Linked DNA regions of Thiohalobacter thiocyanaticus. The protein of the gene in region 1 interacts with the protein of each later gene in a pairwise test. Links are inferred from orthologs where the notes say so. Each region holds a gene or a part of one and is shown in the gene's direction. Other genes may lie near its edges. The genes, in order: ctaD and CFK21_RS10550.

Evidence for each region.
Region 2: the proteins of ctaD (region 1) and CFK21_RS10550 interact in binary tests that used the Escherichia coli proteins (3 or more experiments, as listed by UniProt). The link is inferred for Thiohalobacter thiocyanaticus from one-to-one orthologs.

The regions. Positions count from the first base shown.
Region 1 is NZ_AP018052.1:17,038-34,160, reverse strand. What follows is about bases 5,631-8,463. They hold ctaD (cytochrome c oxidase subunit I), read left to right. Parts: upstream 5,631-6,174; coding sequence 6,175-7,752; downstream 7,753-8,463. Other genes in these bases: CFK21_RS00150 (cytochrome c oxidase assembly protein), read left to right, coding at 7,924-8,463. In the rest of the region: biotin synthase BioB, read left to right, coding at 1-435; bioF (8-amino-7-oxononanoate synthase), read left to right, coding at 450-1,604; CFK21_RS00180 (alpha/beta fold hydrolase), read left to right, coding at 1,608-2,354; malonyl-ACP O-methyltransferase BioC, read left to right, coding at 2,528-3,397; bioD (dethiobiotin synthase), read left to right, coding at 3,404-4,081; CFK21_RS00165 (DUF2244 domain-containing protein), read left to right, coding at 4,425-4,964; more of CFK21_RS00150, read left to right, coding at 8,464-8,523; CFK21_RS00145 (cytochrome c oxidase subunit 3), read left to right, coding at 8,592-9,452; CFK21_RS00140 (twin transmembrane helix small protein), read right to left, coding at 9,528-9,791; CFK21_RS00135 (SURF1 family protein), read left to right, coding at 9,899-10,648; CFK21_RS00130 (SCO family protein), read left to right, coding at 10,672-11,271; cyoE (heme o synthase), read left to right, coding at 11,321-12,238; ccoN (cytochrome-c oxidase, cbb3-type subunit I), read left to right, coding at 12,718-14,178; ccoO (cytochrome-c oxidase, cbb3-type subunit II), read left to right, coding at 14,205-14,948; CFK21_RS00110 (cbb3-type cytochrome oxidase subunit 3), read left to right, coding at 14,971-15,177; ccoP (cytochrome-c oxidase, cbb3-type subunit III), read left to right, coding at 15,164-16,093; cytochrome c oxidase accessory protein CcoG, read left to right, coding at 16,168-17,123. UniProt on the Escherichia coli protein: Cytochrome bo(3) ubiquinol oxidase is the terminal enzyme in the aerobic respiratory chain of E.coli that predominates when cells are grown at high aeration.
Region 2 is NZ_AP018052.1:2,261,534-2,271,806, forward strand. Bases 4,828-7,777 are described here. They hold CFK21_RS10550 (pyridoxal phosphate-dependent aminotransferase), read left to right. Parts: upstream 4,828-5,683; coding sequence 5,684-6,871; downstream 6,872-7,777. Other genes in these bases: uvrB (excinuclease ABC subunit UvrB), read right to left, coding at 4,828-5,438; galU (UTP--glucose-1-phosphate uridylyltransferase GalU), read right to left, coding at 7,342-7,777. Outside these bases: CFK21_RS10530 (cytochrome-c peroxidase), read left to right, coding at 245-1,384; CFK21_RS10535 (metallophosphoesterase), read left to right, coding at 1,399-2,469; CFK21_RS10540 (cytochrome C), read left to right, coding at 2,490-2,897; more of uvrB, read right to left, coding at 3,408-4,827; more of galU, read right to left, coding at 7,778-8,247; CFK21_RS10565 (polysaccharide biosynthesis protein), read right to left, coding at 8,484-10,273. UniProt on the Escherichia coli protein: Shows aminotransferase activity with methionine and histidine as substrates, and to a lesser extent also with phenylalanine.

The DNA.
Region 1 (17,123 bases):
TATCAGGATCGGCTGGAGACCCTGGGCCACGTCCGCGACGCCGGCATCCACGTCTGCGCCGGCGGCATCGTCGGCATGGGCGAGGACCGGGCCGATCAGGCCGGTCTGCTGCAGGAACTGGCGAATCTGCCGCGCCACCCCGAGAGTGTGCCCATCAACCTGCTGGTCAAGGTCGAAGGCACGCCGCTGAGCGAGGTCGAGGACCTGGATCCCTTCGATTTCGTCCGCAATATTGCCGTGGCCCGCATCCTGATGCCGCAGTCGCATGTGCGCCTTTCCGCCGGCCGCGAGGCCATGAGCGACGAACTGCAGGCGCTGTGCTTCCTGGCCGGCGCCAATTCCATCTTCTACGGCGAGAAGCTGCTGACCACCGGCAACCCGGACGCCGACCACGACCGGCGCCTGTTCGAGCGGCTGGGCCTGCGCCCGGTCTGAGCCGGGCCATCCCGGTGAAGGACCTGCGCACCGCCCTGGAGCAGCGCCGCCGCGACGGTCTCTACCGCAGCCGCCGCCTCGCCGAATCCCCGCAACGGCCCGAACGCCGCATTGACGGCCGCGACTGCCTGAGTTTCTGCAGCAACGACTATCTCGGCCTGGCGGCGCATCCGCAGGTGGTCGCGGCCCTGCAGACCGGGGCGCAGCGCTGGGGCGCCGGCAGCGGCGCGGCCCATCTGCTGGCCGGACACACCGCGGCCCATCATGCCCTGGAAGAAGAACTGGCCGACTTCGTCGGTGCGCCGCGCGCCCTGCTGTTCTCCACCGGCTACATGGCCAACCTCGGGGTAATGGCCGCGCTGCCCAGACGGGCCGGCCGGCTGTTCCAGGACCGGCTCAATCATGCCTCCCTGCTCGACGGGGCACGCATCAGCGGTGCCCGGCTGGTGCGCTATGCCCATCTCGACATGCAGGATCTGCAGCGGCGCCTGGCCATGGCCCCGGCAGGGGAGCGGCTGATCGCCAGCGACGGCGTCTTCAGCATGGACGGCGACTGTGCGCCGGTCGAGGCGCTGGCCGCGCTGGCCACGGAGCACGCGGCCGGGCTGTTGCTCGACGATGCCCACGGCCTGGGGGTGCTCGGTCCGCAGGGGCGCGGCACCCTGGCGCAGGCCGGACTGACGCCCGACGCTGACATCATGCTGATGGGCACGCTGGGCAAGGCGCTGGGCACCTTCGGGGCCTTTGTCGCCGGCAGCGAGGCGCTGATCGAGACCCTGATCCAGCAGGCGCGCAGCTATGTCTACACCACCGCGCCGCCGGCGGCCGTGGCCGAGGCGACCCGGGCCGCGCTGCAGCTGTGCCGTGACGAGAATTGGCGTCGTGAACATCTGCAGAGCCTGGTTGCGCGGTTCCGCGCCGGCGCGGCCGAGCTGGATCTGGTGCTGATGGAATCGTCCACGCCGATTCAGCCGCTGTTGATCGGTGAGACCCGCGCCGCGACCCGGATGAGCGAGGCGCTGGAGGCCGCCGGCATCCTGGTGCCGGCCATCCGTCCGCCGACCGTGCCGGAGGGTGAGGCGCGATTGCGGATCAGTTTCTCCGCCGCGCACACCCAGGCCGATGTGGACCGGCTGCTGGAGGCGCTCGGCTCGGTAATGAGACGTTAGGCGATGCATCTGGAGATCGAGGGCGTCGGGCCGGATCTGGTGCTGCTGCACGGCTGGGGGCTGCGGCTGGAGGTGTGGGATGGCCTGGTCGGTTCCCTGCGTGAGCGCTTCAGGGTGATCCGGGCGGATCTGCCCGGGCATGGCCGCAGTCGCGATGCGACGCAGCTGGACGCCGATGCGCTGATCCCGGAGCTGGAGGCGGTACTGGAGCCGCCGGCGTGCTGGGTCGGCTGGTCGCTGGGCGGGCTGCTGGCGCTGCAACTCTGTGCACTGCGCCCGGCCTGGTTTGTCCGGCTGGGCCTGGTGGGCTGCAACCCCTGTTTCGTGCAGCGTCCGGACTGGCCGGGGATGGCGCCGGAGGTGTTCGAGGCGTTTGTCGCCGGCGTGCGCGGTGACCCCGGCGCGACCTGGAAACGGTTTCTCGCGCTGGTTGCCCAGGGGGACGGCCAGCGCGAGGTCCTGCGCAGCCTGCGCCGGACGGCGGGCGAGTTCCCGCCGGCGACCGACGCTCTGGTGCAGGGGCTCGAACTGCTGGCGCACACGGACGCACGCCCGACGACCGCCGGCTGTTGTGTGCCGGTGCACTGGCTGCTGGGGACGGCGGATGCGCTGGTGCCGGCAGCGACGGCGGACGGCCTGGCCGGCCTGACCGGGGCGGAGTCGGTGACGCGGATCGAGGGCGCCGGCCATGCGCCGTTCCTGTCGCATCCAAAAATATTCAATCAATGGTTAGGGCGGCTGGCGAAATGATGCGCACAGGGATTCCGGGATTCGCGCGACAGATACGCATTGAATGATGGACGAGACACCACAACTCCGTAGGTCGGGTTAGCGCAGCGTAACCCGACACAGACGGCGGCAACGTCGGGTTACGCCCTGTGGGCTGACCCGACCTACGAAGGTTGTGTACAGAAACCGATTTGATGGATAAACCGCAGCAACAACTGGACAAGCGCCAGGTCCGCATCGCCTTCAACCGGGCGGCGGACAGTTATGACGGCGTCGCGGTCCTGCAGCGCGAGGTCGGCGAGCGGTTGCTCGAGCGGCTGGAACTGATCCGGCTGGAACCGCAGTGGGCGTTGGATCTCGGCGCCGGCACCGGGCAGATCACCCGCGGGCTGCTCAAGCGTTACCGCGGCAGCCGGGTGGTGGCACTGGACCTGGCCGAGGCCATGCTGACGCATACCCGCCGCAGCGCCGGCTGGTGGCGGCGGCCGCGGCTGGTCTGCGCCGACGCCGAGCAGCTGCCGCTGGCCGATGCCTCGGTGGATCTGCTGGTCTCCAATCTCACCCTGCAATGGTGCAACAGCCTGGAACAGACCTTCGCCGAGTTCCGCCGGGTGCTGCGTCCCGGCGGAGCGCTGTTCTTCACCACCTTCGGCCCTGACACCCTGCGCGAGCTGCGCGAGAGCTGGGCCGAGGTCGACGGGCATTCGCATACCAATCGTTTCATTGATCTGCATGACATCGGTGATGCGCTGGTACGGGCCGGGCTGGCCGAGCCGGTGATGGACATGGAAATGCTGACCCTGACCTACCGCGAACTGCCCACGCTGGTGCGGGAGATCAAGGAACTGGGTGCGCACAATGTCACCCGGGGGCGGGCGCGCAGCCTCACCGGCCGGGCGCGCTGGCGAGCCTTCGAACAGGCGTATGAGTCGCGCCGTCGCGACGGCGTTCTGCCGCTGAGCTACGAGGTCATCTACGGTCATGCCTGGGCGCCGACCGGGGTGCGGCAGCAGCGCAGCGGTGACGAGGTGCGGGTGCCGCTCGATATGCTGAAGGGGCGCTGAGACCGGATGGGTCGGATACTTTTCGTCACCGGCACCGATACCGGCTGCGGCAAGACCTTTGCCGGCACCGCGTTGATTCATGCCCTGCGTGCCCGGGGTCGGCAGGTGCTGGCAATGAAGCCGGTCGCCTCCGGCTGCGAGATGACGCCGGACGGTCTGCGCAACAGCGATGCGCTGGCGCTGCAGTCGGCGGCGTCCACGCTGCTGTCCTACGACCGGGTCAATCCCTGTGCCTTTGCACCCGCCATCGCACCGCACATCGCCGCTGCCCGGGCCGGGGTGCGGATCCCGCTGCCGGACATCATTGCCACGGCCCGGGAGCTGGCCGCCCAGTGCGACGTACTGGTGGTCGAGGGGGTGGGCGGCTGGCGTGTGCCGCTGACCGACGCGGAAGAGGTCGCCGATCTGGCGCGGCAGCTGCAGGCCGGGGTCATACTGGTGGTGGGGCTGCGCCTGGGTTGCATCAATCATGCCCTGCTGACCGCCCAGGCGATCGAGGCCGACGCGCTTCCGCTGCTGGGCTGGATCGCGAACCGGATCGATCCGGGCATGGACCAGCCCGAGGCGAATCTCGCCACGCTGGCGGCGCGACTCGGTGCGCCCTGCCTGGGATGCCTGCCGCATTACGCCGAAACCGTCGATCCGCGGGCAGCGGCCGAGCACCTGAATCCTTCCTCCCTGTAATCGATCGCACCCGTCGAGCCTTGCCTCAACGCGGCGGTCCAATGCGAGTTATGTCAGTCTGCCTTACAGATACTGTTAGGTATGTCGACGGGGCGACGTGATGCGCAATAAACTCCCTTTATCGTATGCGGAAAGAACAGCCAGATGTTTCATCCGGGCGCCGCAATATTAGCGAAGAGCTAATATTATAAATTTATAATAGTTTGTGTATAGGTTTTACAATAGCCTGTTATCGCAAAGTTTTATAACGCTGTTGGAGCGAGTTTGCTTGCGCCGTGCAGGTGCATCGGGTAGCATCCGGAACAGGTGAAATAACACAGTCTGTGCGTCAAAACACAGGCGGATGCAACTAATACATTATATAAAGCAGGCTGCATTCCAAGAGGGCGAGGTGGTAGCAGCGCAGTGTGACGCCAATCTGGCGGAGTGTTATGTCCTGATCCGGCCCAACTGTTCATTGACGTGGCGGGGGTCGGTACTCGTCTTCTGCGGCATCTTCCTGGTCTCGATGAGTATAGCCCTGGGCTTCTGGAGTCAGGGGCTGTGGCTGGTTCTGCCCTTCGCCGGCCTGGAGATGCTGATGCTGGCCGCCGGGCTGTATCTCGGGGCATTGCGGACGAGCGAGCGCGAGGTGATCCGGATCGAGGGGGATACGGTCGCCATCGAGCGCGGCCGTCGCCGTTGCCGGGAGATCATCCGCTTTCCCCGCGGCTGGGCCCGGGTGGAGTTGGCGCGCGCCGCCCGGCCCGGGTACCCCAGCCGGCTGCTGATCCGCAGTCACGGTCAGGCCCAGGAGGTCGGGCACTGTCTGAACGATCAGGAACGCGATCGGCTGGCGACGGATCTGCGCGACTGGATCCATCCAGGTCCGGCACCGGCCTGAGTGCTGAGAATCAGAATCACACAAGAAACAATGCATCTGGACCAAAGGAGAGAAGGGGCATGTCAGCGAGTATGAAACTGAGGGGGCGTCGGCTGCTTGCCGGGGCTGGCCTGATGGCGGCCGCCGGCAGCGCGACGGCGGAATGGGGGTTGAATCTGCCTGTCGGTGTGAGCCCGATCGCCAACGAGGCCTACAGCCTGCACATGCTGATTCTGTGGATCTGCGTCGCCATCGGCGTGGTGGTGTTCGGGGTGATGTTCTATTCCATCATCAAGCACCGCAAGAGCAAAGGCGCGGTCGCGGCCCAGTTCCATGAAAGCACGACCATCGAGATCCTCTGGACCATCATCCCCTTCCTGATCCTGGTCGGCATGGCCTTCCCGGCCACCAAGGCGCTGATCGCCATGGAGGACACCAGCAACTCCGATGTGAGCATCAAGGTCACCGGGTATCAGTGGAAGTGGCAGTACGAGTATCTGGACGAGGGCATCGGCTTCTTCAGTACCCTGTCCACGCCCAGGGACGAGATCTTCAACAAGGCCGCCAAAAACGAGCACTATCTGCTGGAAGTGGATAATCCGGTCGTGGTGCCGGTGGACAGCAAGGTCCGCCTGCTGATCACCGCCAGCGATGTGATCCACGCCTGGTGGGTGCCGGAACTCGGCATGAAGAAGGACGCCATCCCCGGCTTCGTCAACGAGATGTGGTTCCGCATCGACGAGCCCGGCGTCTACCGCGGCCAGTGCGCCGAGTTGTGCGGCAAGGACCACGGCTTCATGCCCATCGTGGTGGTGGCCAAGGAGCAGGCCGAGTATGACCAGTGGGTGGCTGAGCAGAAGCAGGGCCAGGTGGCCGTGGCCGCTGAATCCGAGCGTGAATGGACGCGCGATGAGTTGATGACCCGGGGCGAGGAGGTCTACACCTCCAACTGCGTGGCCTGCCACATGGCGAACGGCGAGGGACTCCCCGGGGCCTTCCCCTCGCTCAAGGGCGGCGCTATCACCACCGGCCCGGTCGCCGGCCATATCGATATCGTACTCAACGGCTCTGCCGGCACCGCCATGGCCGCCTTCGGGGGCAGCTCAGCGATGCCGATCTCGCGGCAGTGGTTACCTATGAGCGAAACGCCTGGGGCAATGATACCGGCGATGTGGTGCAACCGGCCGATATCAAGGCGGCGCGCTAACGGATTCCGAGGAGGAGAGAGCAGATGACTACCGCAACCGCACACGAGGCACACGACGATCACGGGCCGGCCCGGGGTCTGTCGCGCTGGCTGTTCACCACCAATCACAAGGATATCGGCACCCTCTACCTGCTGTTCTCGCTGCTGATGTTCTTCATCGGCGGTGCCATGGCCATGGCCATCCGCGCCGAGCTGTTCGAGCCGGGGCTGCAGTTCGTTAACCCCATGTTCTTCAACTCCCTGACCACCATGCATGCGCTGGTCATGATCTTCGGCGCGGTCATGCCGGCCTTCGTCGGCCTGGCCAACTGGCTGATCCCGATGATGATCGGAGCGCCCGACATGGCGCTGCCGCGCATGAACAACTGGTCGTTCTGGATCCTGCCCTTCGCCTTCACCCTGCTGCTGTCGACCTTCTTCATGGAGGGCGGCGCGCCGGCCGGCGGCTGGACCATCTATCCGCCGCTGGTGCTGCAGACCGGAGACGCGTTTCCGTTCCTGATCTTCGCCATCCACCTCATGGGCATCTCCTCCATCATGGGTGCGATCAACGTGGTGGTGACGATCCTCAACATGCGTGCACCCGGCATGACCATGATGAAGATGCCGCTGTTCGTCTGGACCTGGCTGATCACCGCTTATCTGCTGATCGCGGTGATGCCGGTGCTGGCAGGCGCGGTGACCATGCTGCTGACCGACAAGTACTTCGGTACCAGCTTCTTCACCGCGGCCGGCGGTGGCGATCCGGTCATGTTCCAGCACATCTTCTGGTTCTTCGGGCATCCCGAGGTCTACATCATGATCCTGCCGGCCTTCGGCATCGTCTCGCAGATCATCCCGACCTTCGCCCGCAAGCCGCTGTTCGGCTACAGTTCGATGGTCTACGCCACGGCTTCCATCGCCTTCCTGTCGTTCATCGTGTGGGCGCACCACATGTTCACGGTGGGCATGCCGCTGGCCGGTGAGTTGTTCTTCATGTATGCCACCATGCTGATCGCCGTGCCCACGGGCGTGAAGGTGTTCAACTGGGTCTCCACCATGTGGCGTGGCTCCATGACCTTCGAGACGCCGATGCTGTTCGCACTGGGCTTCGTGGTCATGTTCACCATCGGCGGCTTCTCCGGCCTGATGCTGGCCATCGCGCCGGTGGACTTCCAGTACCACGATACCTACTTCGTGGTGGCGCACTTCCACTATGTGCTGGTGACCGGCGCCGTGTTCGCCATCATGGCCGGCGCCTATTACTGGCTGCCCAAGTGGACCGGCAACATGTACAACGAGACGCTCGGCAAATGGCATTTCTGGCTGTCGACCATCTCGGTCAATGTGCTGTTCTTCCCGCAGCACTTCCTGGGCCTGGCCGGTATGCCGCGCCGCATCCCGGACTACTCCATCCAGTTCGCCGAGTTCAATATGATCTCCTCGCTCGGCGGCTTCGCCTTCGGTCTGAGCCAGCTGCTGTTCGCCTATATCGTGATCAGTACCATCCGCGGTGGCGCCAAGGCGACCGACAAGGTATGGGACAACCCCGAGGGCCTGGAGTGGACGCTGTCCTCGCCGCCGCCCTATCACAGCTTCACGACGGCGCCCGAGGTCAAGTAAGGCAGGGCCGGCGCGGACAGAGGTGTCCGCGCCGGTTCCGCGCCGCGAGGTGTAAATGTCGCAGCAGACACCACAACAGAAACGCAGCAACATCCGTCTGGCGTTGATCCTGGCGCTGATCGCGCTGGGGGTCTTCGTCGGTTTTGTCTGGACCACGGCGGGAAGCGCGCAATGAGCACGCAGGACGACCCGCGCCAGCAGGCCACCCGGCGTACCCTGCGCCGCATGCTGTTCGTGACCGTCGGCATGTTCGGCTTCGGCTTCGCCATGGTGCCCTTCTACAACGTGTTCTGCGATATCACCGGGCTGAACGGCAAGACCGCGGACGGGCCGGCGCAGACGTTGCAGGAAAGCCGGATCGACAGCGATCGAACGGTTACCGTGGAGTTCATCGCCAATCTCAATCAGGCCATGCCCTGGGAGTTCCGGCCCGAGGTGAACAAGATGCAGGTGCAGCCGGGCAAGGCCTATACGGTCAGGTTCTATGCGCACAACAACAGCGGCAGGGAGGTGGTTGCCCATGCCGTGCCCAGCGTCGCACCGGGGCTGGCGGCAAAGCACTTCCACAAGACCGAGTGCTTCTGTTTCACCGAGCAGAGGTTCGGCGCCGACGAGGGGCGCTGGATGCCGGTGCGATTCATGGTGGATCCGGAACTGTCGGACAAGCACAACGAACTGACCCTGTCCTACACCTTTTTCGATACCGGGGCGCGTACGGCGGCCGCGCCGAAGGGGTTGGAGGCGGTGCATCCGTCGACGCAGACAAACTGACAGGGTCCATGTACTGGATGCTCGGAACAAAAAAACAAATTGCTGAATAAACCAGAGAGGATTGAGGTATGACTGAAGCACATGGCGGCTACTATGTCCCCCACGGCAGTCACTGGCCGCTGGTGGGGTCCGTGGGTCTGACCACCCTGGTGGTCGGCTTTGCGATGCACCTCAACGGTTCGGACATCGGGCTGAGCACGATGTTCGCCGGCATCGCCATCGTGCTGATCATGATGTTCGGCTGGTTCGGCACCGTGATCCGGGAAAGCGAATCCCACATGTACAACGAGCAGGTCGACAAGTCCTTCCGCTGGGGTATGGGCTGGTTCATCTTCTCCGAGGTGATGTTCTTCGCCGCCTTCTTCGGCGCCCTGTTCTATGCCCGGATACTGTCCGTGCCGTGGCTGGGCGGCGAGGATGCCAGCACCCATGCGCTGCTCTGGGAGGGATATTCCGCCGCCTGGCCCACCAATGGCCCGGGCGCCATGGGCGGGGTCTTCGAGACCGTGGGTGCCTGGGGCATTCCCGCGATCAACACCCTGATCCTGCTGACCTCCGGCGTGACCGTGACCTTTGCCCACTGGGCGCTGAAGAAGAACAACCGCGGTGCGCTGGTGGGCTGGCTGTTCGCCACGGTCGCCCTGGGTTTTCTCTTCATCGGGCTGCAGGCCTATGAGTACGGCCATGCCTACTCCGATCTGAACCTGACCCTGGAGTCGGGCGTGTACGGTTCCACCTTCTACATGCTCACGGGTTTCCACGGCATGCATGTCACCATCGGTGCCATCATGCTGGCCATCATCATGCTGCGCAGCATCAAGGGACACTTCACGCCCGACCGCCACTTCGCCTTCGAGGCGGTGGCCTGGTACTGGCACTTCGTGGACGTGGTATGGCTGGGGCTGTTCGTGTTCGTCTACTGGCTCTGAGGCGGCTGATCGGGATCATGGCCACGGCAAGGCGCGGCAAGCCAGTTGGTGTTGTTCATTGATTCCGTGGCGGTTTTACGGCCGCTCCCCCGGGCCGGGTGCATGGTCCTGCACAGCCTCTGCGGGTGGCTGCGGATAGACACCGTGGGGCTGCAGCACCCCGGTGGCGTAGCCCAGCATCAGCAGCAGGAACAGGGTGATGGACAGGCCGATGCGCCAGGTCAGCGCCTTGACGGTGCGGTCCGAACCGCCCCTGTCCCTGATCAGAAATACGAGGCCGCTGGCCAGGCTGCCGAGAATGACGAGCAGCACCAGTACGATGAACAGTTTTGGAAGCATGGAATGAAGGCGCCCTGTATAGCCGGGTTTGATGTAAGCCAGGCCGCAGGCGCACGAGCGCAGCGGCGGGGCGGTTCAGTATACACGCCGGCGCGCGGACGGGGCGAGTGAGGCCGGAGCGCCGCGCCTTCCGTCCCGGCCTGTGGCCCAGCCTGATTGTCGCCGTCCTGCTGGTCCTGCTGGTGGGGTTGGGCTTCTGGCAGCTGGACCGGGCCGAGCAGAAGCGCGCGCTGCTGGAGGAATACGAACACCGACCGCAGCAGGCCGCAGTCCGGCTGGATGCCGCGGTGAGGCTGGAGCCGGAACTGCGATACCGCCAGGCCTGGGTCCGCGGGCGCTACGATCCGGCGCACCAGTTTCTGCTGGACAACCGGGTGCATCAGGGCCGGGCCGGTTACCAGGTGCTGACACCGCTGCGCCTGGCCCACACGGATGCGGCGGTGCTGGTCAACCGGGGCTGGGTGCCGCAGGGCCGGACCCGCGCCGATCTGCCGCCATTGCCGGTGCAGAGCGAGGGCGTCATTACGGTGGAGGGCATGATCGATTATCCGCCCGAGGACCCCTTCAGCCTCGGCGAAGGCGAGGCCCGCGCGCCGGGGTGGCCCAAGGTGCTGCAGCAGATCGATTTCGAACTGCAGTCGCGGCAGCTGGATGCGCGTCTGCTGCCGCTGATACTGCTGCTCGATCCGGCGCAGTCAGACGGTTTCGTGCGCCAGTGGGCGCCGATCCCGGAGCGGTTCGGTCCCGCGCGGCATGTGGGCTATGCCGTGCAGTGGTTCGCCCTGGCCCTGGCCCTGGTGATTCTGTTCTACTGGGCCGTACGGCGGCCCGCTGAAGACGGAGCAGACAGAGAATGAGTGGTGTGATGGAGTCCGGAACGATGGCGAACAATCCCGCGGATGCGGCCTCACCGCGACGCGGCCGCCTGGTCCTGGTGCTGATTTTTGCGTTCTTTGCCCTGCCGCTGGTGGTGGCCTGGGTGATGAACTTTGCCGGTGACTGGGTGCCGCAGGCCTCGGCCAATCACGGCACCCTGATCCAGCCGGTACGGCCGGTCGAACTGCAGGGGCTGGTGGGTCTGGATGGCGAGGCCTTCGACCCGGCGCGGCTGGCCGATGACTGGACCCTGGTTTATCTGCACCGCGGTGCCTGCGACGAGACCTGCTACAACACCCTGTACAAGCTGCGCCAGGTGCGGCTGGCGCAGGGCAAGAACATCGACCGGGTGCAACGGCTGCTGCTGCTGGCCGAGCCGGTCACGCCCGACTGGGCGCGCGAGGCCCGGGGGCACTATCCGGGCATGCAGATCGCGCGGCCGCGGCAGCAGGGGGCGGCTGCACTGACGCCCTTCCCGGCGGCCGGCCGGGTCTATCTGATCGATCCACTGGGTCAGTTGATGATGGAATACCCGCTGCAGGCCGAGCCCGCGGGGATGATCGAGGATCTGGAGCGTCTGCTGCGGATATCCTACGTAGGATGAATGACACCGCCTGCATGGCGGGGCGCAACCAACACCGGGGGAGAGACAAGTGGCAAACGTCAACGTGCTGACAAGCCTGCAGGCCGAAGGGGCGGCCTGGCGCGACTATCTGGGCCTGTGCAAGCTCAAGGTGGTCGCCCTCATCGTGTTCACCGCGGTGGTGGGGATGTTCATGGCCACGCCGGGGCTGGTGCCGCTCGATGCCCTGGTCTTCGGCAGCCTGGGCATCGGCATGGCCGCGGCCTCGGCCGCCGCGCTCAATCACCTGGTCGATCACAAGGTCGATGCCTGCATGGCGCGCACCCAGAACCGGCCCCTGCCCACCGGCCACATGAATCCGCGCAACTGCCTGTACTTCGCGCTCGCCCTGGGCAGCGCCGGACTGGCCATGCTGTGGCTGCTGGTCAACCCGCTGACCGCGGTGCTGACCTTCCTGTCGCTGATCGGCTATGCCGTCATCTATACCCTGTATCTGAAACGGGCCACGCCGCAGAACATCGTCATCGGCGGGGCCGCCGGCGCCGCGCCGCCGGTGCTGGGCTGGACCGCGGTGACCGGTCAGGTCGACCCGCATGCGCTGCTGCTGTTCCTGATCGTGTTCGTCTGGACGCCGCCGCACTTCTGGGCCCTGGCCATTCATCGCCGCAGCGAATATGCCAGGGTGAACATCCCCATGCTGCCGGTCACCCACGGCGTGGATTTCACCCGCGTTCAGGTGCTGCTCTACACCGTGCTGCTGGTGGCGGTGAGCGTGCTGCCCTATGCCACCCACATGAGCGGCATGCTCTATCTGGTGGGGGCGCTGGCCCTGGGCGGCGGGTTCCTGTATCACGCCCTGCGGCTGATGCGCAGCGATGCCGCGGCCATGCCCGCCTTCGGGTATTCCATCCTCTATCTCATGGGCATCTTCGCCCTGCTGCTGCTGGACCACCACCTGCCCGGCCTGTGGCGCAGCCTCGTCGTCTGAGCCAACAGCTTCCGTAGGTCGGGTTAGCGTAAGCGTAACCCGACGGGCGCCGCGGCCTGATGTCGGATTACGCCCTTCAGGCTAATCCGACCTACTGGACTGCCCGGCCTGTGGCAGACCCTGGGCGGTCTTCCGGGCTGAACCGAAACCCGTCCGGGATCAGTGCGTTGACACCGTTCCGGGCAGTGATCCCCGGCCGCTGCCGCCGGCCGGGGGAATAAGCCGGCTGTCCCCGGCGTCCCTCCAGCGGCTTCCGTACTCGATTTTTCAGAATTTCGTCCGATACTGGAGCCTAGCGTTCTGCGCTTGGATCAGGGCGCAACTACGGGACATGGGTGCGGCAAATCCCATACGAATCTTGCGTCAGGGAGTGCCGTCATATTAGAATGTCCTGATATTTTCCTCGGGCACGGGCACCGCAATTTCCTCGGGCACGGGCCCTCGTGCCGGAATTCCAACAGGTAGCAACGAGGCGAGTCATGGCGCAGAGTGCAGCAGTGGGTACGCAGCAGCAGTACAACTATGCGATTATCAAGAAATTCTCCATCATGGCCCTGGTCTGGGGCGTGCTGGGCATGGCTGCCGGACTGTACGCCGCGCTGGAACTGGCCTATCCCTTCCTGAATTTCAACATCCCCGAGATCACCTTCGGCCGTCTGCGTCCGGTGCATACCACCCTGGTGATCTTCGGCTTCGGCGGCAGCGCCCTGTTCGCGACTTCCTATTATGTGGTGCAGCGCACCAGCCAGGCCCGCCTGTACGGCGACGGTCTCGCCAACTTCACCTTCTGGGGCTGGCAGCTGTCGGTCGGCCTGGGCGCGCTCAGCTACATGTTCGGCATCACCCAGTCGCGTGAATACGCCGAGTTCGAATGGCCCATCGACATCCTGATCACCCTGACCTGGGTGGCCTATTTCTGGGTCTATGTGCAGACCCTGCGGCGGCGCTCCCAGCCGCACATCTACGTGGCCAACTGGTTCTACATCTCCTTCATCCTGGCCACTGCGATCCTGCACATCTTCAACAACCTGGCCATCCCGGTGAACCTGTTCAGCCTCAAGTCCTACTCGCTGTTCTCCGGCGTGCAGGACGCCATGACCCAGTGGTGGTACGGCCACAACGCCGTCGGCTTTTTCCTCACCGCCGCTTTCCTGGGCATGATGTACTACTTCGTGCCCAAGCAGGCCGGGCGCCCGGTGTACTCCTACCGCCTGTCCATCATCCACTTCTGGGCGCTGGCCTTCCTCTACATGTGGGTGGGCGCGCACCACCTGCACTGGACCGCGCTGCCGGACTGGACCTCCACTCTGGCCGCAACCTTCTCCGTGATGCTGCTGCTGCCGTCCTGGGGCGGCATGATCAACGGCATCATGACCCTGTCCGGCGCCTGGCACAAACTGCGCACCGACCCGATCATGCTGTTCATGATCACCGCACTGTCCTTCTACGGCATGTCGACCTTCGAGGGTCCGCTGATGTCGCTGAAGAGCGTGAATGCGCTGTCGCATTACACTGACTGGACCATCGGCCATGTGCACTCCGGCGCATTGGGATGGGTGGCGCTGATCTCCTTCGGCTCGCTCTATCACATGGTGCCGCGCCTGTATGACACCAAACTGTGGAGCCTGCGCCTGGTCTATGCCCACTTCTTCCTGGCCACCATCGGCATCGTGCTCTACATCACCGCCATGTGGGTGGCCGGCATCGGTCAGGGCCTGCTGCTGCGCGCCTTCGACGACCAGTTCGGCACCCTGGCCTACACCTTCATCGAGACGGTGACCTTCCTGCACAAGCCCTATGTGGTGCGTGCACTGGGTGGCGCCTTCTTCGTCAGCGGTGTCGTACTGATGGCCATCAATATCGCCATGACCATTCGTCAGGCCAAGGTCGAGCAGGCCGCCATCGAGGCCAAGATCGCGTCCAAGCTGGCACGCGCCTGATATAGAGCAGCGGAGAGTTTTGAACAATGAGCTTCTTCAAACACGAAAGCATCGAGATCAATGCCGGCCTTCTGATCGCACTGACCATGGTGGTGATCAGCATCGGCGGCCTGGTGGAGATCGTGCCGCTGTTCTATATCAAGAACACCATCGAGAAGGTCGAGGGCGTGCGCCCCTACACGCCGCTGGAACTGCGCGGGCGTGATATCTACCAGCGCGAAGGCTGCTACCTGTGTCATTCGCAGATGATCCGGCCCTTCCGTGACGAGATGCTGCGCTACGGGCATTACTCGCTGGCGGCCGAGTCGCAGTACGACCATCCCTTCCAGTGGGGCTCCAAGCGCACCGGCCCGGACCTGGCGCGCGTGGGTGGCAAATACTCCAACGAGTGGCATGTCGCGCACATGATCAACCCGCGTGACGTGGTGCCCGAGTCCATCATGCCCAGTTACCCCTGGCTGATGGAGAATGAGCTCGAATACTCCGACGTCGCCGACCGCATGCGGGCGCTGAAGAAGGCCGGCGTGCCTTACTCCGAGACCCGGGAGGAATACCAGGCCAACGTCGAGAAGTTCGGCCGGGAGGCTGCCGACAGGCTCAATATCCTCGCCGCCGAGCAGAATCTCATTGCCGAGGCCCAGGCCGGAAACTTCGACGGTGACCGCGCGCGGCTGACCGAGATGGATGCCCTGGTCGCCTATCTACAGATGCTCGGCACGCTGGTCGATTTCAGTCAGTACGAGGAAGGCCACTTCGCCGAGTTCCGCTGAGGCACTGGCCGGGTGAATCGATATGTCTGAACTGCTGCGCTGGATCGGTCAGTTCGAGAACAGCAAGATCGTTGCTCTGCTGATCTTCTTCGTGACCTTCTGCGCCATCATCATCTACGTGTTCACCGGCAAGCGGCGCAAGCAGCGGCTGGAATCCTACAAGTACATCCCGTTCGAGGACGATGAAAACGAGTCCCGGACGCAGCGCAAGGTAAATGACGATGAGTGAAGCGAACAAGCAACAGGGCGCAGTACAGACCACGGGTCATTCCTGGGACGGTGACCTGCAGGAGTTCAACAACCCGCTGCCGACCTGGTGGCTGTGGGGCTTTTATCTGACGGTGATCTTCGCCGTGATCTACTGGGTCATCTATCCGGCCTGGCCGGTGGGCGAGTCCTACACCAAGGGTGTGGCCAACACCATCACCTATACCGTCAACGGCGAGGAGCGCACCACGCACTGGAATACCCGGGCGCTGCTGATGAAGGAGATGCAGAGCGGCCAGGATGCGCAGAAGATGCAGGCCTATATGGAGAAGGTCGCCGCCGCCAGCTACGACGACATCCTGGCCGACGAGGAAATGCTGGCCTTCACCCGCGCCGTGGCCAAGGGCCTGTTCGGCGACAACTGTGCGGCCTGCCACGGCTCCGGCGGCGCCGGCGTGATGGGCCTGTTCCCCAACCTGGTCGATGACGCCTGGCTGTGGGGCGGCACTGTCGAGCAGATCGAAACAACCCTGACCGAGGGCCGTCACGGCTTCATGCCGGCCTTCGGCCGCAGCCTGGACGATGGCCAGATCGATGCCGTGGCCCATTATGTGCTCAGCCTGTCCGGCCACGAGGTCGACGGCGACATGGCGCAGCGCGGCATGCAGATCTTCAACGGCAAGGAAGGCGGCTGCTTCTACTGCCACACGCAGGCAGGCACCGGCCTGGAGTCACAGGGTGCGGCCAACCTCACCGACAGCATCTGGACCGTTGCCAATGTGCCGGGCCAGGACAGCCTCGAGGGCAAGCTTGCCGAGGTGCGTGAGGTGGTCGAGAATGGCATCGAGCGCGTGATGCCGGCGTGGGATGAGCGCCTCAGCGACAACGAAATCAAGCTGCTGACCGTCTACGTGCACGAACTCGGCGGAGGGCAGTAGCATCCGATGATGCATCCGGCCGGCCGGCGGCGGACAGCCGTCAGCCGGGGGCCGGGAGCCATCATTATCCGTCCATGACCGAAACCGACGTCCAGCTCTACCAGAAACGCGTACCGATCTATCCCCGCTCGGTCAAGGGGCGGTTTCGTCGCCTCAAATGGGGCATCCTGACACTGGCCTACGGTGTCTACTTCCTGCTCCCCTGGCTGCCATGGGATCGGGTGGCCGGTCCCCAGCAGGCCGTGTCCTTCGACATCCACGGCCGCCGTTTCTATCTGTTCGATCTGACCGTCCACGCCCAGGACATCTTCTGGCTGGCCGGCTTCCTGGTCATCGGGGCCTTCCTGCTGTTCTTCGTCACCGGCATCGCCGGGCGGGTATTCTGCGGCTACTTCTGTTTCCAGACCCTGTGGACCGATGTCTACATCCTGATCGAGCGCCTGGTCCAGGGCGAGCGTCCGGCGCGCATCCGTCTGGACAAGCAGCCCTGGGGCGGCGGGAAACTGCTCAAGAAGGGAACCACGCATCTGTTGTGGCTGCTGGTGGCCTTCCTTACCGGTCTGAGCTTCACCCTCTACTGGGGCTATGCGCCGGAACTGTTCACGGGCTTCTTCACCGGCCAGGCGCCGTTCCCCGCCTATGCCACCACCCTGTTCCTGACCGCGACCACCTATGTCATGGCCGGGCTGGCACGGGAGCAGGTCTGCACCTACATGTGCCCCTATGCCCGCTTCCAGGGGGCGATGTTCGACCGCGACACCCTGATCGTGGCCTATGACGAGGCCCGCGGCGAGGGCAGTGCCGGCCGTCACAAGGTGGCCAAGGGCCTGAAGACACGCGAGGAACGCCAGACGCAGGGCGTGGGTGACTGCATCGACTGCGGCTACTGCGTGCAGGTGTGTCCCACCGGCATCGATATCCGCAACGGGATGCAGTACCAGTGCATCTCCTGCGCCCTGTGCATCGATGCCTGCGACACCATCATGGATTCCATGGAGTGGCCGCGCGGGCTGATCAAGTACACCTCCGA
Region 2 (10,273 bases), 2.2 Mb from region 1 along the record:
AACTGAGCTACGCGCCTGTCGAGCGCGCATACTCTACAGGAAGCCGCGGCAAAATCCAATACAAAATGGCCCGCGAATAAGGACCTTGCCCGTTTCCGTCCGCAGACGAGAGAAAAAACCGGCCCGGGCTTGCGAACCCGGATTTCATGAACTTTACTTAGACCAATTCTAAGTTGCGGTCTGAGCAGCCGCCGGAGGAGGCGGCTGTGGACCCGTCGCAACAATAACCAAGGAGGACAATGCCATGCTTCAGAAGCTACCCACTGTCGGCGCCCTGAGCCTGGCCCTGTTGTGCGGTCCGCTGCCCGCGCTCGGGGACACACCGCTGGGCCTGCCCCCGGTGCCCATTCCGGCCGACAATCCGCAGACGCCGGCCAAGATCGAACTGGGCGACCGGCTGTTCAACGATGTGCGCTTCAGCGCCGACGGCAAGGTCAGCTGCGCCACCTGCCACGACCCGTCCAAGGCCTTCACCGACAACAAACCGGTCTCGGAAGGCTTCAAGGGCCTGAGGGGCACCCGCAACGCCCCCACGGTCATCAACGCCGCCTACATGGAAACCCAGTTCTGGGACGGCCGCGAGCCGAGTCTGGAGGCGCAGTCCCTGCAGCCCCCCATCAACCCGGTCGAGGGCGGACTGGAGAACCATGACCCGATCCTGAAGACCATCCGCAACGACCCGCAGTACGTTCAGGCCTTCCGCGAGGTGTTCCAGGTGAGCCCGGACGAGATCACCATGGATCATGTCGCCAAGGCCATCGCCAGCTTCGAACGCACCCGGATCGCCGGCAACTCGCCCTTCGACCGCTGGTACTTCGGCGGTGAGGAAGACGCCATGACCGAGGCCCAGATCCGCGGCTTCCAGGTCTTCGTCGGCCAGGGGCGGTGCGTGTCCTGCCACCAGGTCGAGCAGACCCAGGCCCTGTTCACCGACAACCGTTTCCACAACATCGGCGTCGGCTTCAAGAACATTCAGGGCCGGGTTGCCGGGATCGCCGAGCAGTTCCTCCAGGCCAAGGCCGAGGGCGCGGACGTGGACAAGACCGTGCTGACCGATCCGGACGCCTCGGAACTGGGCCGCTTCGCTGTCAGCGAGGACATGACCGACGTGGCCGCCTTCAAGACCCCGACCCTGCGCAACATCGAACTCACCGCGCCCTACATGCATGACGGCAGCCAGGAGACCCTGGAGGACATGGTCGAGTTCTACAACAACGGCGGCCGGGTGAATCCCGACGATCCGGTCTCGCCCTTCCTCAGCGGCGGCATCCGTCCGCTCGACCTGTCCGATCAGCAGAAGGAGGACCTGATCGCCTTCCTCAAGGCGCTGACCAGTCCCAGCGTCGCCGCCGCCACCAAGTCCGCCGCCAATAACGCACAGTAAGGAGGGAACGCAGCATGAGCATGAAACGACGGGACTTTCTCAAGACCGGCGGCGCCCTGCTGGCCGCCGGCAGTCTGCCGCTGAGCCTGGTCGAAGTCGCCTTCGGCAAGGAATCGCCGCAGAACTTCACCTTCGCCTTCATTTCCGATTCGCACATCACCCACATCAAGGGCAACGAATTCGTGCGCAACTGGGACATGGGCCTCAAGCGTGCCATTGCCGAGGCCAACCTGATGACGCCGCGCCCGGATTTCATCATCTACGGCGGCGACATCGCCCAGCTCGGTACAAAGGAGGAGATCGACCACGGGCTGGAACTGATGGGCGCGCTGCGCGGCAAGGTGCACTATGTCATGGGCGAGCACGACTACTACGTGGATCTGGGCGACTACTGGCGCAAACAGCTCGGCCCGGACTATTACAGCTTCGATCACAAGGGCGTGCACTTCGTGGTGCTGAACAGCATCGTGACCTACGACGAGTGGACCCACCAGGACTGGGACAGCCCGATGGCCCGCATGAAGGAGATGGCGCGGCTGGACAACCCCAACGGCTCGCCCTTCATGGTCGGCCCGACCCAGCGCGAATGGCTGCGCAAGGACCTGGAGAAGGTCGACCGGGACACGCCCATCGTGGTGCTGTCGCACTCGCCGCTGCAGAAGATCTACAAGGGCTGGAACTTCTGGACCGACGATGCCGAGGAGGTTCAGGCCCTGCTCAAGCCGTTCAATAAGGTCACCGTGCTGTACGGCCATGTGCACCAGATCCAGTACAACCAGATCGGCAACATCAGTTTCCACGCCGTCATGGCCACCGCCTGGCCCTGGCCCTACCCCTCAACCTACAGCCAGGAAGCCAGCCATCTGCCCAAGCTGACAGTGGAGATGAACCGGGCCGACCCCTTCTTCGAACGCGATGCCACCGGCTGGCAGTTCATCAACATGGACAGCGGCAATATCGATGTGCACTACACCCTGCCGGACAACAGCAACCGGGTCGTCGCCTTCAACGAGGACAAGGGCCATCCGGAGGATACGAAGTATCAGGCCGAGGGCAACCAGATCCCGCCGCAGGAACACTATTGAGCATCGAAGGGAGAACAATCATGCTGACACGCATTACCAAGGCAGTCCTGTGCGCCGGGGCGCTCACGCTCGCGCAGCCGGCGGTCCAGGCCGACGAGTTCACCGAAGAGGACCTCAAGAGCTGGGAGGAACAGTTCATGACCGTGGTCGACCGCGGCAGCAAGCTGTTCCACGGCGGCCTGGAGAGCAAGAATACGGTCTCCTGCGACCAGTGCCATCCCAACGCCACCAACACCCACCCGGAGACCTACCCCAAGTTCCAGCAGCAGTTGGGCAAGGTGGCGGTGCTGTCGGAGATGATCAACTGGTGCATCGAGAACCCGCTGGAGACCGAACCGCTGGCGCTGGACGACCCGCGCATGACGGCGCTGCAGGCCTACATCACCTGGGAACGGCGGGGTGTGAAGCTGGCACCGGGCAAGCATTGACAACAATCAAGAGCAAGAGCGCCACGGAATACACGGAAAGCACGGACAAGTTAAAATAGCCGCACGTCGGGTTACGCCCTTCGGGCTTACCCGACCTGCGGCTTGCGGTCCAGTAGGCACCTGATTTCCGTCATCCCCGTACCGGCCTGCGCCGGCACAGGCTCCGGCGGGGATCCAGATATCGCCGCGGTCACTGGATCCCGGATTGCGCCGGGATGACGAGGGTAGGCGTGTAGGATGGGTGGAGGCGCTTGCGCCGCAACCCATCACTCTGCCGGGCAATGATGGGTTTCGCTGTGCTTCACCCATCCTACGCTACTACGCGCCTCGCAATGACGAATGAATCAGAAATTCCGTAGGTCGGGTTAGCGCAGCGTAACCCGACATTCCCCGCAGCGAGCGTCGGGTTACGCCCTCGGGCTAACCCGACCTACGGCTCTGACCCCAATCCTTTGTGTATTTTTCCGTGCTTTCCGTGTTTTCCGTGGCGCTCTTGAACTTGATCCTGCCTCACCCCGTTGCCGCATCATGCAGGCCCACCCCCAGTTCGGCCTGGCGGATGTGCTCGATCTCGTCGCGCAGCCGCGCGGCCTCCTCGAACTCCAGGTTGCGGGCGTGCTCGTGCATCTGCTGTTCGAGTTGTTTGATCCGGCGCTGGCGCTGCTCGGGTGACATGCGGCCGTATTCCAGCTGCTCTTCGGCCACCGCGGCGAAACGCCCGGCGGGGATCGGCGCATCGGGGCTGGCGCCTTCCATGATGTCGGCCACCGCCTTGCGGATGGACTGGGGCGTGATGCCGTGCTCCTCGTTGAAGGCCACCTGCTTGGCGCGGCGGCGCTCGGTCTCGCCGATGGCGCGCTCCATCGAGCCGGTGATGCTGTCGGCATAGAGAATGGCCTTGCCGTGCAGGTTGCGCGCCGCCCGGCCGATGGTCTGGATCAGGGAGCGGTCCGAGCGCAGGAAGCCCTCCTTGTCGGCGTCCAGGATCGCCACCAGCGACACCTCGGGGATGTCCAGGCCCTCGCGCAGCAGGTTGATCCCCACCAGCACGTCGAAGGCGCCCAGGCGCAGGTCGCGGATAATCTCCACCCGCTCCACCGTGTCGATGTCCGAGTGCAGATAGCGCACCCGCACCCCGTTCTCGGCCAGGTACTCGGTCAGGTCCTCGGCCATGCGCTTGGTCAGGGTGGTGACCAGCACCCGCTCGTCTGCCTCAGCCCGTAATTTCGCCTCGGACAGCAGGTCGTCGACCTGGGCGGCCACCGGGCGGATCTCGATTTCGGGATCGACCAGCCCGGTCGGGCGCACCACCTGCTCGACCACCTGGCCGGCATGCTCCGACTCGTAGGGCCCGGGGGTGGCGGAGACGAAGATGCCCTGCGGGGCCAGGCGCTCGAACTCGTCGAAGCGCAGTGGCCGGTTGTCCAGCGCCGACGGCAGGCGGAAACCGTATTCCACCAGGGTCTCCTTGCGCGAGCGATCGCCCTTGTACATGCCGCCGATCTGGGGAATGGTCACGTGCGACTCGTCGATCACCAGCAGGGCGTCCGGCGGCAGATAGTCGAACAGGGTCGGCGGCGGCTCGCCCGGCGCCCGACCGGAGAGGTAGCGCGAGTAGTTCTCGATGCCGTTGCAGTAGCCGAGTTCGGCCATCATCTCCAGGTCGAACTGGGTGCGCTGCTCCAGGCGCTGGGCCTCGACCAGCTTGTTGTTGTCATAGAGTTGTTTCAGCCGCTCCCTGAGCTCCGCCTTGATGCCGTCGATGGCGTCCAGGATGGTCTGGCGCGGGGTGACATAGTGGGTCTTGGGGTAGATGGTCACCCGGGGCACCCGGTTGAGCACCTCTCCGGTGAGCGGGTCGAACCAGGCCAGGCTCTCGATCTCGTCATCGAACAACTCTATGCGCACGGCGTCGCGCTCGGACTCGGCCGGGAAGATGTCGATCACCTCGCCGCGGGCGCGGTAGGTGCCGCGCTGCAGCTCGACGTCGTTGCGGGTGTACTGCAGCTCGGCCAGCCGGCGCAGCACCTGGCGCTGGTCGATACGGTCGCCGCGCACCAGGTGCAGCATCATGCTCAGGTAGGACTGGGGATCGCCCAGGCCGTAGATGGAGGAGACCGAGGCCACGATGATGGTGTCGCGCCGCTCCAGCAGCGCCTTGGTGGCCGACAGGCGCATCTGCTCGATGTGCTCGTTGACCGAGGCGTCCTTCTCGATGAAGGTGTCCGAGGCCGGGACGTAGGCCTCGGGCTGGTAGTAGTCGTAGTAGGAGACGAAGTACTCCACCGCGTTGCGGGGGAAGAATTCACGGAACTCACCATAGAGTTGGGCCGCCAGGGTCTTGTTCGGGGCCAGCACGATGGTCGGCCGCTGGATGCGCTGCACGACGTTGGCGATGGTGAAGGTCTTGCCCGAGCCGGTCACCCCCAGCAGGGTCTGGTGGGCCAGGCCGCTGTCCAGGCCCTCGACCAGCGCCTCGATGGCCGCGGGCTGGTCCCCGGCCGGCTGCATGTGGCTGGCAAGTTCGAATTCACGCGTCATGGGTTGATGTATCCATTGGTGTCACCCCCTCGCAGGCGGGGATGACGGAAAACGGGGCCCGGCTGGATCGCACTTCCGGTGACCTCCAGCCGCCGGCCCGCCAAACAGGAACTGGTCTGAAGATACCGGCTTTCGCGTGCATGTTGTGGACTTTTCAGTGCAATTGTCAGGTTAACAGGCCCTCACAATTACAGTATGATGTCAGGCCGGTCTGGCACTCAATCTCAAGCTCACAGGAACCGGCTTTGGCTACTTTAACACTTTCCCAGCGGGTCTCGCGCGTCAAACCCTCCCCCACCCTGGCCGTCACCGCCCGCGCCGCCGAGATGCGTGCGGCCGGCCGCGACGTCATCGGCCTGGGTGCCGGCGAACCGGATTTCGACACCCCCGACCACATCAAGGAAGCCGCCATTGCGGCCATCCGGGCCGGCGCGACCCGCTACACCGCGGTCGACGGCACCCCGGAACTGAAGCAGGCGGTGATCGACAAGTTCCAGCGCGAAAACGGCCTGGACTATGCGCCCGACCAGATCCTGGTCTCCTGCGGCGGCAAGCAGAGCTTCTTCAACCTGGCCCAGGCCCTGCTCAACACCGGCGACGAGGTCATCATCCCCTCGCCCTACTGGGTCTCCTACCCGGACATGGTGCTGCTGGCCGACGGCAACCCGGTGATCGTGGATGCCGGCATCGAGCAGGGTTTCAAGGTCCTGCCCGAACAGCTGGAAGCGGCCATCACCCCGCGCACCCGGCTGGTGGTGATCAACAGCCCCTCCAACCCCACCGGCATGGCCTACGACCGGGCCGAACTGGAGGCGCTGGGCGAGGTGCTGCGCCGCCATCCGCAGGTGCTGATCGCTACCGACGACATGTACGAGCACATCCGCTGGGCGGACGAACCCTTCGTCAACATCGTCAACGCCTGCCCGGACCTGTATGAGCGCACCATCGTCCTCAACGGGGTGTCCAAGGCCTACGCGATGACCGGCTGGCGCATCGGCTATGCCGGCGGCCCGGCCCCGCTGATCCAGGCGATGAAGAAGATCCAGTCCCAGAGCACTTCCAACCCGGCCGCGGTCTCCCAGGCCGCGGCCTGTGCGGCGCTCAACGGCGACCAGGCCTGTATCGCCACCATGCGCAAGGCCTTCAAACAGCGTCACGACTACCTGGTTGCCGCTCTGGACGCCCTGCCCGGCGTGCAGTGCCTGCCCGGCCACGGCACCTTCTACGCCTTCCCCGATATGCAGGGACTGATCGACGCCCGCAGCGATGTGCACACCGACATCGAACTGGCCGAGAAGCTGATCGAGGAAGTCAACGTGGCACTGGTACCCGGCTCGGCCTTCGGCGCGCCGGGCTACATGCGGCTGTCGTTTGCCACCTCGCTGGAGACGCTGCAGGAGGCGATCCGGCGGATCAGTCAGTTTCTGGAATAAGGCAAGATCAAGAGCGCCACGGAATACACGGAAAGCACGGAAATTTTGATTGCCGTGGCGCTTCGCGCCCGGCAATGCAGGAAAAGGTTTTCAACCCGGGATTTTCCGTGTGTTCCGTGTATTCCGTGGCGCTCTTTAACGCTCTTGATCCAATCCGGCGGCTCCAGTAAGATGTGCGCCTTTGAAAGACCCTTCCCCGGTAGCTCAGTCGGTAGAGCGGGTGACTGTTAATCACTAGGTCGGCGGTTCGAGCCCGTCCCGGGGAGCCAAACGCGAAAGCCCGCATCGGTCGATGCGGGCTTTTTTGTTTACGGCTTCCCGTAGGATGGGTGAAGCGAAGCGCAACCCATCATTGGCCCGCCAAGGCGATGGGTTGCGGCGCCACGGACGCCTCCACCCATCCTACCGACCAGCAACTTCCCCTCCTCCCCGGGAGAGGGGCCGGGGGTGAGGGTATAAAAGGCAATAACTCAGGCACTTTCCTGTTGGCCGAGGGAACCGCCGCAACGCGCGTCCAGGTATGCCCGGAACCCATCGGCAAGCTCAGGATGCTTGAGGGCATATTCCACCGTCGCCTTCAGATAGCCCAGTTTGCTGCCGCAGTCGTAGCGCGTGCCCTGGAACTCATAGGCCAGCACCTGTTCCTCCTGCAGCAGAGCGGCAATAGCATCGGTGAGCTGGATCTCGCCGCCGGCCCCGCGCGGGGTGTCCTCCAGCAGTTCGAAGATGCGCGGCGTGAGGATGTAGCGCCCCACCACCGCCAGATTGGACGGAGCATCCGCGGGGCTGGGCTTTTCCACGATGTTGCTGACCCGGCTCAACCCCTCGGCGATGGCATCGCACTTGACCACACCGTACTTGTCGGTCTCGCTGGGCGGAACTTCCTCCACCCCGAGGATGCTGCAACGGTTGTACTCGAAGGTCGCGGTCATCTGGGCAATGCAACTGCGCCCGCCCTCGCCGTCGATCAGATCGTCGGCCAGGATCACCGCAAAGGGATCATTGCCGATGACCGGCTTGGCGCACAGCACTGCGTGGCCCAGCCCCAGGGCCTCGGGCTGACGCACATAGACACAGGACACGCCGCTGGGCACGACATTGCGCACGATCTCCAGCAGCTCGTGCTTGTTCTTCTTCTCCAGCTCGGACTCCAGCTCGTAGCTCTTGTCGAAGTGATCCTCGATGGCACGCTTGCTGGAACTGGTCACGAACACCAGTTCCTCGATCCCGGCGCTGATGGCCTCCTCCGCTGCATACTGGATCAGCGGCTTGTCCACCACCGGCAGCATCTCCTTGGGATTGGCCTTGGTGGCCGGGAGGAAGCGGGTCCCCATCCCCGCCACTGGAAATACGGCTTTTTTTACTTGTATTTTCATATTGTTACACCTGTAATCGCAGACACCCGAACCTGCTGCAAGCATAACACAGGGCTGCGAAGGATTCAGGTCATGCCGGGAGTGTTCAGACAGGAACAAAGTGTGAAGATGTGACACCTGTCAAAGGCGAAACAGATTCCCCGTCATCCCCGCGAATGCGGGGATCCAGTAATCACTATCTGCAGTCTGTAGGTCGGGTTAGCGCAGCGTAACCCGACGCAGTGGCACACACCACCTCAGGCCTTGTGCGAGTCCAGCGGAATGACATTGGACGGCAGCGCAGCAGGCGGCGTGGGGCTGAGTTCAGGCACGAACTCATGCATCGCCCCACGCAGGCTGTCCTCGTCATACCGCTGGCAGGCCACCGAGATGTCGTGCAGCAGCTTCTGTAGCCGCTCCCAGTCCCAGGTGCGGTACCGGGCCAGCAGGATCTTGCTGTGCTCGGTGCTGACCAGGGTCTCTTTCTCGTGGAACAACTCCTCGTACAGCTTCTCGCCCGGCCGCAGACCGGTAAATTCGATTTCGATATCGCTGCCCGGCTCCAGTCCCGAGAGCCGGATCATCTGCTCGGCTAGGTAGACAATCTTGACCGGCTGCCCCATATCCAGCACGTAGATCTCGCCCCCCTTGCCCATCACCCCGGCCTGCAGGATCAGCTGACTGGCCTCGGGGATGGTCATGAAATAGCGGGTGATCTCGGGATGAGTGACCGTCACCGGCCCGCCCTGACGGATCTGCTCCAGGAACAGCGGCACCACGCTGCCGGCCGAGCCGAGCACATTGCCGAAGCGCACCGTGATGTAGCGGGTGGCCGAGTGCTGGCTGAGATTCTGGCAGTAGATCTCGGCCATACGCTTGGTCGCCCCCATGATGTTGGCCGGATTGACCGCCTTGTCGGTGGAGACCAGCACGAAGATCTCGCTGCCGAAACGGTCTGCAGCGTCGGCCACGGTACGGGTACCGATGACGTTGTTGTGGACGGCTTCGCGTACCTGCGGCTCCAACAGGGGGACATGCTTGTAGGCCGCGGCATGCAGGATAACCGCCGGGCGGTGGCGTTCGAATACCTGATCCACTGCGGATGGATCCGTCACGTCACAAAGCATCGAGACAATCTCGATATCAGGATACTGACGGGTCAGTTCATAATCGATTCTATAAAGGTTGTACTCAGAGTGATCAACGATGACGAGACGCGCCGGCCCCAGACGCGCAACCTGTCGACAGAGCTCGGAGCCAATGGAACCGCCGCCACCGCTCACCAGGATGCACTTGCCTGACATGCCCGCCCGGATCGCGGGCAGATCGAGCTTGACCGGATCACGACCGAGCAGGTCCTCGATGGACACCTCGCGCAGCGCACCCGTGCTGACACGACCCGCAATCAGATCGGCCATCTTGGGCAGCATGCGGAATTCGACTCCGGCCTCCTCGCACAATTCCACCACATAGCGGATCTGCTTCGAACTGGCCGAGGGCATGGCGATGATGACCATGTCGATGTCCAGTTCATCCACTAGGTCCGGAATCTGCCCGCAAGACCCGGCGACACGCACACCGTGTATATCTATACCACGTTTTCTCGGGTCATCGTCCACGAAGGCAATCGGCTGCAGACTGTGCTCTGGATCTCTGAACATATCCCGCACCAGCATCTCGCCACCGCGACCGGCACCCACAATAAGAACCCTTTTACCTTTGGTAAGGTAAAGCTTGCGGTCCTTGAACCACCGATAGAGGAAGCGGGGGCCGCCGAGCAGAAACATCAGCAGCAGCATATACAGCGGGAACAGGGATCGAGGCATCCCCTCGAGACGGCTGAACATGAATATGATGGCCATTGTGGCGAGGCCACCTACTACCACGGCCTTGATGATCCGGGCCAGATCCGGCATAGAGGCAAAACGCCAGTGGCCGCGATAGAGCCCGAAATAGATGAAGGCTCCCACCTGCAGCCCCATAACGAGAGGCAGCCAAAGCACAGACTCGTCCAGATACGCAGACGGAATCGCCTCGAAATTGAATC